DNA from 2 places in the Nitrospira japonica genome. Region 2 is predicted to be linked to the other one. Evidence: riboswitches for the same ligand, from Rfam matches in the RefSeq annotation. Region 2 holds a riboswitch; the other holds the start of a gene.
What was found. Region 2 has a riboswitch for cobalamin ahead of NSJP_RS16165 (cobyrinate a,c-diamide synthase). Riboswitches for the same ligand answer to the same signal wherever they lie in the genome.

Region 1 (6,164 bases), 1.8 Mb from region 2:
TGGCTTTTACCGCGAGCCCGGCCTCTTCCGCCCGGACGTACGCCCGCTCGAACTCTTCACCGTAAAGATCCGGCAGTTCCGGAACGGTCTTCGGATCGAACAGACTCCAATCAGCGTCGGCTTCCACACGCCTCATGAAGAGATCCGGAATCCAATTGGCAAGGTTCAGATTGTGGGTTCTGGAAGCTTCGTCGCCCGTGTTGTCGCGCAGTTCCAGAAACTCTTCGACGTCGGCGTGCCACGGCTCGAGATACACGCAACAGGCGCCTTTACGCTTTCCACCCTGATTGACCGCGGCAACGGAGGCGTCGAGCGTCTTCAGCCAGGGGATGATTCCGTTCGAGTGTCCGTTCGTGCTCTCGATCAAGGAGCCGCGCGAGCGCACACGATGATACGCCAGACCGATGCCTCCCGAGAACTTCGACAGCATCGCCACGTCCGTGTAGCGTTGATAGATATGCTCGAGGTGGTCGTCGGGCGAATCGAGCAAGAAGCAGCTCGACAACTGCTCGTGCTTCGTCCCGGCATTGAACAGGGTCGGCGAGCTCGGAAGGTATTCCAAAGATGACAACAACCGGTACAGTTCCAGCGCGTCGGAGACGGTCTCTGACAGCGCGCAGGCGATGCGCAGGAAGAACTGCTGCGGCGTCTCGATCACTTGCCGGGTCGCCGGGTGTTTGAGCAAATACCGGTCGTACACGGTACGCAACCCGAAATATTCGAACTCACGGTCCCGCTTCGGATCGAGCGCATCGTTCAACTTGCGGCTGTTTTGCGAGACGAAGTGTTGAAGCCGCTCGTTCACCAATCCCAGGCGATACCCGGCGGCGACGGACTGGGAGAACGCGTGGATCTCCTGATTCCGCACCTCCTTGTCGATGTAAGTCGCCAGCAACCGGGCGGCGAGTCTTGCGTACTGGGGTTCCTCCACGATCAGGGCAGCAGCCGTCTGGATCGAAAGCCGGTCGAGTTCGCGCGTCGTCGCCCCGTCGTACAGGCCGCTGATGGTCTTGGTCGCGATCCGAAGCGGATCGATGTCCGAGAGGCCGCCGCAGCAGCGCTCCACGGCACGGACGATCTTCATGACGTCGACCGGTTCCGTCGACCCGTTGCGCTTCTTCACCCGCATGGTGTGCTGGGAAGACACCTCATCGTTCCCGCCATGTGGAGAGAGGGGTGAATCTGAGACGGCGAGACTCTCGATGCTCTCGGTTGGTTCACTGGGCATGCACGTCCTCCTCGTTGGGTCGGGTAGCGCAAAGGATGCCCCTTTGCGGCGAACCGCGAGAAGTCGTTGCCGGCCGAAACGCGTGAGGGAATCAACACGGTTCCGAGACCGACCGCCACCCCCGCGGGTGAGAATACAGCTGTAGAAGGATGTTGGTCGTGAACCAAGAACGGAAGGCAGGATGACAGTCCGAACCAGCTCAGACCTACGGTCCTCCCTCGAGGCTTCCAGGTCGAACCGGTTTCGGTTGTCTCTCCGTCACCGGGTGCTGGCAGGTCTTCGGGCTTGCGAGCGCTTCGGCTGTCGCCGGATTCCTACTCTCCACCGCTTCCCGGCCGGAAGGCCAGTGCGTAATCGTGGAGTCGTTCTCGCTTACCGCTGCGGGGCAGCCCCGGATTCGCACCGGGTTCCCTTTTGCTCACTGAATAGGAGATCAGTGAACCAGCACGGGCGGAGTCTATAGTCGGCCCCTGGTGAAGTCAAGCACGCGCGACCGGACGCTCGATCAATATTCAAACGCGACGCGGTAGAGCGCCGGCACCATCTCGACGCCCAGCTGCGCCAGCTTGGCTTTCATCGGCGTGACGCTCTTCTCATACGCCTTCCAGTAGATTTCTTCGTTGTCCCAAATCGCGATGTTGATGAAATTGAACTTGCTGTCCGGCTTGAGGCTTCGATGAAACTTCCCGCTGATGAAGCCAGGCTGGGAGGTAATGTCGGCCTTCACGTCCTCCCACCATTTCACGAACGCCTCTTCCTGCCCCTTCGGAACCGAGAACACGTTGATCAGCGTCACCGCCATGATGCACCTCCCCAGGATCAGTACGGTCGATCGAGTTCACCAGGTATCATTATGCTGTCGTCGTACAGAGCGATGAAAGGGGTGTGAGCGCGGGTCCTGTCGCGGCAACCAGCCCCCTGGTGCTCGCTCCACCCATCCCCCAGCGGGTCCCTTCCGCTCCGCGCGACGGGGCACCCGGTCACCGCGACACCCGCGCCAAGCAAGATATAGGTTGAGGGAGCAAGAATGCGTGCACGTTTGAGGTGAATCGGGCCACCTTCATGCGGCTCCAGCATATCGACGGAATACCCGTTTCAGTTTTCCGAACAATGATGAAGCCTGGGTAGAGAGACCACGAGGTCTGCTACCTAAGCGGCCATTGGGACTTGTGTTTCCGCTGATGCCGAGTTATGCGGCCTGCTCCGGGCAGGTGGCGTCGCTGTCCGCAGATCCATTCAAGCGTCGCTTGGAATGGATCCAGTTGCGGCGCCAAGCATCAACGAGGCTAACAGCGGCCAACAAGGCCCAGGCCTCAGCGAAGGTAGCAGACCGAAGCCCGATGGCACAGCTGCGTGACCGAGAGCATTCGTCTTCCACATCTCTGTTTGACACTCCAAAATCCATTTGCTACTCTCCGCGCCGTTCCTTCCCTTTGATATCAAACACCGCTTTCAACCCCATGAACATCAAGGATTATCTCGAACACAAACAGGTCGAAGTCGATCGGTTTCTCGATCAGGTTACGCCGGCCGCGACGCTGCCCCCGACCACGCTTCACGAAAGCATGCGCTACAGCCTCATGGCGGGTGGAAAACGGATCCGCCCGATCCTGGCGATCGCGGCGGCTGAGGCGGTGGAAACCAACCCGCCCGGCTTGATGGCGGTCGCCTGCTCCCTGGAATTCATCCATACCTATTCGCTGATCCACGACGATCTGCCGTCGATGGACAACGACGACTTTCGCCGCGGCAAGCCGACCAACCACAAAGTGTACGGCGATGCCATGGCGATCCTGGCCGGCGATGCGCTGCTCACGATGGCCTTCGATCTCTGCAGCCGGCCCGATCTGATGAAGGGCTGCGATCCGACCAGACAAGTCCGTTTGATTCAGGAGCTAGCCTATGGCTCCGGTCACGCCGGCATGGTCGGGGGACAGGTATTCGACATTCAGGCGGAAAACCGGGACATCGACTTGGCCGCGCTCCAGAACATCCATAAACACAAAACCGGCATGCTGATCCGCGCCGCGGTACGAATGGGCGCGATCGCGGCCGGAGCCACCGACCGCCAACTCAACGACATGACGGGCTACGCTGAGGACATCGGACTGGCCTTTCAAGTCGCCGACGACGTGCTGAACGTCACCGGCACCCGGGAAGAGCTGGGCAAGAATCCGAACACGGACGCCGAGCGCGGCAAGAAGACCTATCCGACCTTTTATGGAGTCGACGGCGCAAAGAAGTTCGCCGACGAATGCGTGGCCCGGGCGATCGGCCGCCTGTCCTCCTTCGGCCAATCCGCCGATCCGCTTCGCGAGATCGCCCGATACATCACGTCCAGAAAGAACTGAAGGGCCGATAGCTGACAGCTGATGGCCGACGGCCGACGAACGTTCGCTCCTGCCATACGCCATCAGCCATTCGCCATCAGCTCCTCACTATGAAGGTTCTCGTCACAGGAGCCAGCGGGTTCGTCGGAGGCGCGGTGGCGCGTGCACTGGTGCAAGCCGGGACCGAGGTTCGCCTGCTCGTCCGCGCCGACTCGGATCGGCAGAACTTCGACGGATTACCGGTGGAACCCGTCACCGGCGATCTGAGGGACCAGGCCTCATTGCGCCGGGCCCTGTCCGGCTGCCGGCAGCTCTACCACATCGCCGCCCACTATGCCCTGTGGGCCAAGGACCCGTCCATTTTTTACGACGTCAACGTGACCGGCACAAAGAACATGCTGGAGGCGGCCCGTTCGGTCGGCATCGAACGCACCGTCTATTGCAGCACGATCGGCGCGATCGGATTGCCGCCCGAGGGCGGAGTCGGCACGGAGACGACGCCCGTATCTTTGGATCAGATGGCCGGGCACTACAAGCGCTCCAAGTTTCTGGCGGAGCAGGAGGTCTTGAAACTGGCGAAAGACGGACTGCCCGTGGTGATCGTGAATCCGAGCGCGCCCGTGGGAGCCGGCGACGTCAAGCCGACGCCGACCGGGCAAGTGATCGTCGATTTCATGAAGGGGCGCATGCCCGCCTACATCGAAACCGGCATGAACTTGATCGACGTCGACGACGTGGCGGCCGGCCACCTGCTGGCCATGGAGAAAGGCCGGCAAGGCGAACGGTACATCCTGGGAAACAAGAATTTGATGCTCCGCGAAGTCTTCGAGATCCTCAGTCGATTGACCGGCGTCAAGGCGCCTACCCTGCGGCTGCCGAGGCTGGCCGTGCTTCCCCTGGCCTACGGCAACCAATGGATCGCCGCACTGACCGGCCGGACGCCGCGCATTCCTCTTGAAGGCGTGAAGATGGCCAAGTACAAGATGCATTATGATTGCAGCAAGGCCCTGCGCGAACTCGGCCTTCCTCAAACCCCTCCGGAAGTAGCGTTGGAAAAAGCGGTGCGATGGTTTCGAACACATGGTTACGCCTCATGAGGCGTCAATGCCACACGCCGAATATTCAATGTGAAGTGACGGTCGCCGGATTCCACCATCATTCAACATGAAACATTGATGGACATTGCCGTCCTTTTCTTCAACACCATCCTGCTCCGACCCTATGTGTTCGTTTTCCTGGCCGGGTTCCTGATCTCCGCGATTCAATTGCTCGGATGGCCGCGAGCCTGGCGGCTCTGGCTGATCAGCTGGTTGACCGCTTTCGTCTGCGAGTTTTCTTCGACCAGAACGGGGATCCCGTTCGGCTGGTACTTCTACACGGGTTCCACAGCCGGCCAGGAGCTGTACTTTTCGAATATTCCGTTCATGGATTCGATCTCGTTCAGCTTCTTGCTGTATGCGGCCTATTGCACGGCGCTGTGTGTCGTGTTGCCGTGTGACCGAACGGATTCAGCCTCCCGGCTGCAGCCTCTCCGCTTCGACCTCGCTGTCCGCAGCGGGTGGCAGGCGCTCCTGTTGACCTCGCTGTTGTTCGCCGCGATCGACATGGTGATCGACCCGGTCGCGTTGCGCGGCGACCGCTGGTTCCTGGGCAAACTCTACTACTATGCGGAAGACGGCGCGCACTTCGGCGTCCCTCTGTCGAATTACGCCGGCTGGATGGTCGTGGGCCTCATTTCCCTCGCCATCTATTTTCCACTGGACCGCCGCCTGCCTCCGCTTGCCGTCCGTCCGGGAGTCGCGACTACACACCGAGTCCTGCTGGGAGTCGGGCTGTACTATGGTGTGCTGCTGTTTAATTTGAGCGTCACGTTCTGGATTGGCGAGACGACCCTCGGTTTTTCCGGAGCCTTGATGTTTCTTCCACTCACCATTGTGCTCGTGCTTCGCCTCGCCGCGCCCCGCAAACAGCCGGTCGCTGGCAATGAACCCACGGAATTTGTATAGTGTTTATTCACCATGAAAAAACGGGTGATCAGAGTCGTCATCGTGGTCTGCCTCGTGGCGCTCGGCATGGTCGGGTGGGTCGGTTATCAGCTTTTTACCACCGGTTTCAGCGCGAAGACGGAGCCTCATCGTCTCGAGGTCCTGATGGCACGGCAAATCCGCCATCTAGCCGTTCCGATCGCCCAGAGGAACGCCCCGAATCCTGTGCCGTTGACTCCCGCGGTCCTCAAAGATGCTCGGGCGCACTTTGCCGACCATTGCGCCATTTGCCACGCCAATGACGGCAGTGGACGGACGCCGATCGGCAAGAACGTCTATCCCAAAGCCCCTGATCTGCGCGAGGCGGACACACAGTCGATGTCCGACGGAGAGTTATTCTGGGCCATCCACAATGGCATCCGTTTCACTGCCATGCCGGCCTGGGGCGACGATGAGCCGGAAAAGGACATGGACAGTTGGAAACTGGTTCATTTCATCCGGCATCTTCCCAACCTGACTCCCGAGGAACTCGACGAGATGAAGGGCCTCAACCCGAAGACCAGGCACGAAATGGAAGAGGAAGCCGAATACGACAAGTTTCTGGAAGGGGACGATACCGTC
Region 2 (6,164 bases):
CGTCATGACCTTGCTCGACCGAACGATGCGCGGCAATGAGATATTGGCGGCACCGAGGCTGCAATCCGCACGCGATGAGTGCCGCTGCTCCCGCAATGAACCCATCGAGTACGACCGGCACGCGGAAGGCAGCGCATCCGACGATGAGTCCGGCCAAACCGGCAATTTCGAGCCCTCCGATTTTAGCAAGTACGTCCATCGCATCGGTCGGATCGGGTCGGTGGAATGCCAGAGCGCGTTCGATTACTTCGACCTTGGCCTGACGAGCACGCTCGTCGATACCTGTCCCCCGTCCCGTCACAGAGTCCGCCACGGATCCGGTCATGACCGCCGTGATCGCCGCGCTCGCGGTGGTATTCCCGATTCCCATTTCGCCCGTCCCGATCAATCCCGCGCCCTCACCGGCCGCTGCGGCAGCCAAGTCGACACCGATCGCGCAAGCTCGTTCCGCAATGTCCCGAGGCATGGCGGCTTCCCTGGCCATGTTGCGAGTGGACTTCATGAGTTTTCGGTCGAGTAGCCCCGGCAATACTTCGAAGTCATGGGCCACTCCGATGTCGACGACACGTACTTCGATGCCTGCATGTCGAGCCAGTACGTTGACACCGGCACCGCCACGGAGGAAATTTCTGACCATCTGAGCCGTCACGTCCCGCGGATACGCGCTCACGCCTTCATCCACCACACCATGGTCCGCGGCAAAGGTATAGAGAATCCCGCGCGGCACGGCAGGCTTCCGTTCTCCGGTCATCGCACAATACCGGACGGCCAATTCCTCCAGACGCCCCAAGCTTCCCTGAGGCTTAGTCAAACGATCCAACCGACGTTGCGTCTCGGCCGCGGCCGAATCGTCGATGTTTCTCACCGAGGCGATGGCTTCCTGGAGCGTCATAGATCCTTTATTTCAATCGAACACTGAGTCCGCTTACCACGAGATGCGTTTCGTCGGACTCGTCCGCGATCAACTGATTGATCGTGCCGGCGACTTCTCTAAACCGGCGGCTGACTGCGTCCCCGGGGACGATCCCCATTCCCAACTCATTCGCCACCAGTACGATCCGCGCTCTCGTCCGCCGCGCAGCACCGAGAACGCCTTGCATGTCCTGAACGATTCCGGCGTCCACTCTTCCCTGTCCGAACTGGTTCGACAGCCACATGGTGAGACAATCCACGACGATCACTCGGTGCTCCCGGCCATGCCTCTCAATCCACCCGGTCAAATCCAAGGGCACCTCGGCGGTCACCCATGACGCCGGTCTTGAAGACCGATGACGGGCAATCCGTTCCGCCATCTCTTTATCCAAGGCCTGACCGGTTGCGACGAACGCTCGAGATACCGTCGGTCTGACTCCCTTCGTGGCAAGCCGGAGGGCTGCCTCACTCTTACCGGATGAGGCGCCACCGAGAACAAAGATGAGTTGAGATTTACACCTCACCGTCATTCTCATCGGATACCGCAATGCTTTGTGCATCGGGCCAGCCGCCGGAGGCGAAGGGAATCGCACCATTGATCGTCAGTCTATGCATATGAACCGATCGAGAGGCTCTCCTATCAGTCAATGGGATCTGAGATCCGAGGTCCTAATTCACCCGTACTGACCTTTTTGAGACACACAGGACACAAGCAGTCCCGAAACCGTTCCGCGATCCACTTCATCTGCGACCTAGTAATTTCCAACCCGCCACACCAGCACTGATATCCGCCGCAAGCAAATATGGCACTGCAATTCTCGCAGACCTTGTCAACCAACCCTCTCAACACTCGACCTCCGGCTATCCCGTGATGCCGTTTCGAAATGGATCTGTCAATTCCCCGCTCTCCCTCCACGTCCTTCGGTGCCTAGACACAGATGCCGAATGGGTAATACGTGCAATGCGCCACAACAGTTCGCAATCGAGATGCTCGCGAACCATCGTCGCGAGCCGGTCGTATTCCTCCTGCTTCGTCGAAACGCGTCGCGCGTTGGTTGGTTGGGCCAGTCCTCTCCGGCGTCGCAGAAAATCCAGCATCCGCGCCCGAATCACTTCGTTGTCGAATACACCGTGCAGCATGGTGCCCACGATCGCGCCGCCGGCGCCGATCGCTCCATCGGCAGCCGCCTCCCTCCGTCCATTTCGAGACACAATTTCAAACGCGCTCGCACCAGAACGCGTCGGTTCGATCATCCCCATGTGGATTTCGTATCCCGCCACGTCCCGGTCGTCCATCGTGCCATCGGTCAGGAAGGATGGGGTCAGGATACGAGCCCGAACCTGCGCAGTCATCTTCTCTCGTTCGAATCGCGTCCGAAGAGGGAGAAGTCCCAACGCCGACACCCGCTGTTCACCGGACTCGACCCCCTGGAGATCCTCGATGGTCTCCCCGAGCATTTGACAGCCCCCGCAGATCCCCAAGACCGGTGCGCAACGATCGGCGCGCGCCTTGATCGCCTCGGCGATCCCGCTTGCTCGAAGCCAGGCCAGGTCGAAGACCGTGCGCTTCGAACCGGGCACGATCGCCAAATCAGCTCGTTCGACGTCCTCGGGCTGATCGACGAATCGCACCACGACACCGGCCTCATGCTCCAGACTCAAGACGTCGTCATAGTTGGAAATGCACGGCAGACGAACCACGACGATATCGAGTTCGTTGTCGTATGGCCTGCGACGAGCGGCGCGATCTTCGAGCGAGACTGAATCTTCCTCGGCAATACGGAGGTTGGGAACATGGGGCACGACTCCCAGCACCGGTTTCCCGGTACGTTCGACGAGAAAGTCCAACCCGGATTCCAGCAGCGACACGTCGCCGCGAAACTTATTGACGATAAAAGCAGCTACCCTCGCGCGCTCGTCCGGTTCCAGCAGTTCCATCGTCCCGACAAATGAAGCGAACACGCCGCCCCGGTCGATGTCGCCAACCAAGAGCACAGGCGCGTCGGCCAGTTTGGCCACGTGCATATTGGCGATATCGCGAGACTTGAGATTGATCTCGGCCGGACTCCCCGCCCCCTCGATGACCACCACGTCGTAGCCCGCCCGCAATCGGCCGAGCGACTCTTGGATCACGTCCGAGAAACGGGGTTTGTACTCGTGATACTCGGCGGCTGTTAGGCTGCCAATCGACCGGCCGAGCACGACCACCTGGCTCTTCCGCTCTCCTTCCGGTTTGAGCAAAATGGGGTTCATGTCCGCTGTGGGCATTATCCCCGCCGCCTCGGCTTGCACGGCTTGGGCGCGGCCGATTTCACATCCATCGGCCGTGACAGCGGAATTGAGCGCCATGTTCTGGGCTTTGAATGGAGCCACCCGCAGCCCTTCGTTGCGGAAGAGGCGGCACAGGGCCGTAACGAGGAGGCTCTTCCCGACCGAGGAGGCAGTCCCTTGAACCATGATCGTCGAGGCGTTCATCACGTCTTCCCGGCATGGGCGAGGCACGCGCGAACGAGGCCCTGCGCGGCTTCAGGATTGGAAGCCCAGTGGGCGTGTACGTAGGAGGCAAGCGTATTGCCAATCCGATATCCTTCACGCAACACCTCACCGCCATAGCGGGGACGAAGCACGTATGACCGATCGACGGTCGAATCGAGATGAAAATCCGAATAGCGAAACTGATGTCCTCGAAACCGCAATCCGGCAGCACCCAACGGCGTCGCGTCCTGCGTTTCCACATCAACGTAACCGAGCGCTTGGAGACGATCGCACATCACGGCCTCACCAGGAATCAGTCCGACCATGTCATGCGGCCGACCGTCGAGGGTACGAATGCGGTTCGACAGGTACATGAGCCCGCCGCATTCGCCATACACGGGCTTTCCGGACGACGCAAAGACGGCGATGTCCTTGCGCATCGAAGCATTCTTGGAAAGCGTATCGGCAAAGACCTCCGGATAGCCCCCGCCAAAATAGAGGCCGTCGACGTCGGGAAGCCGGTCATCATGGATGGGAGAAAATCGGACGAGCTTGACACCGAGACGTTCCAAGCGTCGGAGATTATCCTCATAGTAGAAGTGGAAGGCTTCGTCAAACGCGAGTCCGATCCGGCAACAAGGGGCCGGCCCAGAATCGCCTAGCCTTTCAGTGGACTCACAAGGAGGCGCGTCTTGGGCGAGGGCCACGATGGCATCGAGGTCGCACCAGCTTGCAGCCTGTTTGCCCCAGGCCTCCAGGATGCGGTCCGGCACCGCTCCTTCTTCGGCCGTTTTCAGACCAAGGTGCCGCTCAGGAAAGGCCAAGGCACCATCATCCGGCAACCCTCCGATGATCGGCAACGAACCATCCATTGCGGCGCGCAACATTTTCAGATGACCTCGGCTGCCGATGCGATTGGCAATCACCCCGGCCACGCGAAGCGCTCCATCGTAAGTTTGAAACCCGCGGGCCAAGGCGGCGATGCTACGAGCCATGCCGGATGCGTCGCAGACGAGTAGGACCGGAGCCTTCAGCCATTTGGCGATTTCCGCCGTCGATCCTTCATCATGGATCGGCGAGGCGCCATCGAACAACCCCATCATGCCTTCGATTACCGAGATGTCGGCGTCTTGCGAGGTGCGCACGAACGTATCGATCACCGCCTCACGTCCCATCATCCACCCGTCGAGATTGTGGCAGGTGACGGCCGCGGCACGCGTGTGATAGGTCGGATCGAGATAGTCCGGTCCGCACTTGAAGACGGCGACGCGAAAACCCCGTGCACGCAAGGCCCGGATGAGTCCCACCGTCACGGTGGTTTTTCCGACATGGCTCGCGGTGCCTGCAATCACGAGTCGCGGTATCATCAACTTGTCACTCCCCACGAAGCCCTGCCTTCCAAGCCTGAACCGCCTGCGAGTCTCCTTCCACCCCGACAGTCACTGATGCGGCCGACGAGATGGCCCGGCGAGCACATCAACGTGTCTCGGGCGATCGAGGTCGCCGAAGCCCAATCGCCGGACACTCGGACGCTGGTGTGAGATCGTAACGGCTTGATCGGATGTCGGCATCAGTACCTCCCATTCCCGCACGGGAACAAGAGGTCACATGCCCGGAGGCAGACGTCATCTCCGTTACCGCGCGGAGAACCATAGCCTTGGATGCTTGGGTAGGTCTCCTGGCTCGTGAGTGTCGAAAGGACGGCCCTTCAACACGGCCCTCAACCTTCCTCAACGCGCATGTTGAGTGGTTAGGAACGGAGGGCGGCTCCTCACATACAGTGGCGGGTCCGCGCCGGTCTTGCACCGGACTTCCCTGTTACGCCCTTGCGGGGCACCCAAACACGATTCAAATCGGTTCTGTAGCACCGGCGGGAAACCGTTGTCAAGGCAGGAACACCGCCCCTGACTATACCGGAATGTCCCGCACGCCGTCATGCGTCGAGTATCGCGACTGGTAGGACAACTTCACCACATCGCCGTCCTTTACGGGCGAATCTTCCGTGCCGATCCGCCTGTTGACGATGATCACTACCTCCCGATTCATCATGAACGGCAGCACGGCTCCGAACCGGTCCTGATTGGACTCCAGCAATTGTTTCACCGTCGCCGCTTGAGAAGCTTCGACGTCGATGTCCTGCTTACCCACTGCGTCGCGCAACGTCAACCCGAACAGCAAGACTTTGATCATGGACGCCTCGGTTCTGGTTCACGCCGCCGAACGGGCTCATCACGCTTCACGTTTGCTCAGAATTGGATCGAGGTTGAAGGCGATGCTAATACGGGGCGTGTGTCCCGTATAGACGTTCACTGCGTGAAACAGCCATCCGGGGAACAACAGGCATTGGCCGGCCGAGGGAGCCAACGACACACTCGTTCCCGCGTCATGGAGTTCGGGCACGCTGTATCGAAGATACGGCGCCAGCATGCGCGGCAGGCATCCCCTCGGATCGAAGAGTCTCAATTCTCCCCCGCATGGTTCTTGGGGGATATCTCCGGTGTCGACATAGTACACGCCGGACCAGAAACTCCCGGGGTGCGGATGAAATGCATTGCTCCCTCCCTGCCGCTGCACGTTGGCCCAGACCTCGGCCACTTGCCAGCCGAGCCGTTGCTCCCCGTGACCGGACTGTCTCGACAACTCCGTCATATGTGCAGCGATCTTCAGCACCGGATCAAACAGCTTGCCGAGCATCTCTCCAGCCCAATCCAGCATCGACAGATCGTGAGGAGAGGACCAACCCACCACCTCGGAATCCCGATGCGCCGGTCTTGAAG

Region 1: another riboswitch for cobalamin. It lies ahead of NSJP_RS07685 (ribonucleoside-diphosphate reductase subunit alpha); the one in region 2 lies ahead of NSJP_RS16165 (cobyrinate a,c-diamide synthase).

What each region holds. Positions count from the first base shown of each region.
Region 1 covers NZ_LT828648.1:1,603,588-1,609,751, reverse strand. Annotated here, with positions in the region: gene NSJP_RS07685 (ribonucleoside-diphosphate reductase subunit alpha) at 1-1,228, opposite strand, end outside; cobalamin riboswitch at 1,482-1,689, opposite strand; gene NSJP_RS07680 (antibiotic biosynthesis monooxygenase family protein) at 1,734-2,030, opposite strand; gene NSJP_RS07670 (polyprenyl synthetase family protein) at 2,689-3,579, shown strand; gene hpnA (hopanoid-associated sugar epimerase) at 3,669-4,655, shown strand; gene NSJP_RS07660 (carotenoid biosynthesis protein) at 4,734-5,564, shown strand; gene NSJP_RS07655 (c-type cytochrome) at 5,577-6,164, shown strand, end outside.
Region 2 covers NZ_LT828648.1:3,404,632-3,410,795, forward strand. Annotated here, with positions in the region: gene cobT (nicotinate-nucleotide--dimethylbenzimidazole phosphoribosyltransferase) at 1-892, opposite strand, end outside; gene cobU (bifunctional adenosylcobinamide kinase/adenosylcobinamide-phosphate guanylyltransferase) at 900-1,436, opposite strand; gene NSJP_RS16160 (cobyric acid synthase) at 1,774-3,387, opposite strand; gene NSJP_RS16165 (cobyrinate a,c-diamide synthase) at 3,387-4,754, opposite strand; cobalamin riboswitch at 5,039-5,243, opposite strand; gene NSJP_RS16170 (MoaD/ThiS family protein) at 5,296-5,577, opposite strand; gene NSJP_RS16175 (TIGR02466 family protein) at 5,617-6,164, opposite strand, start outside.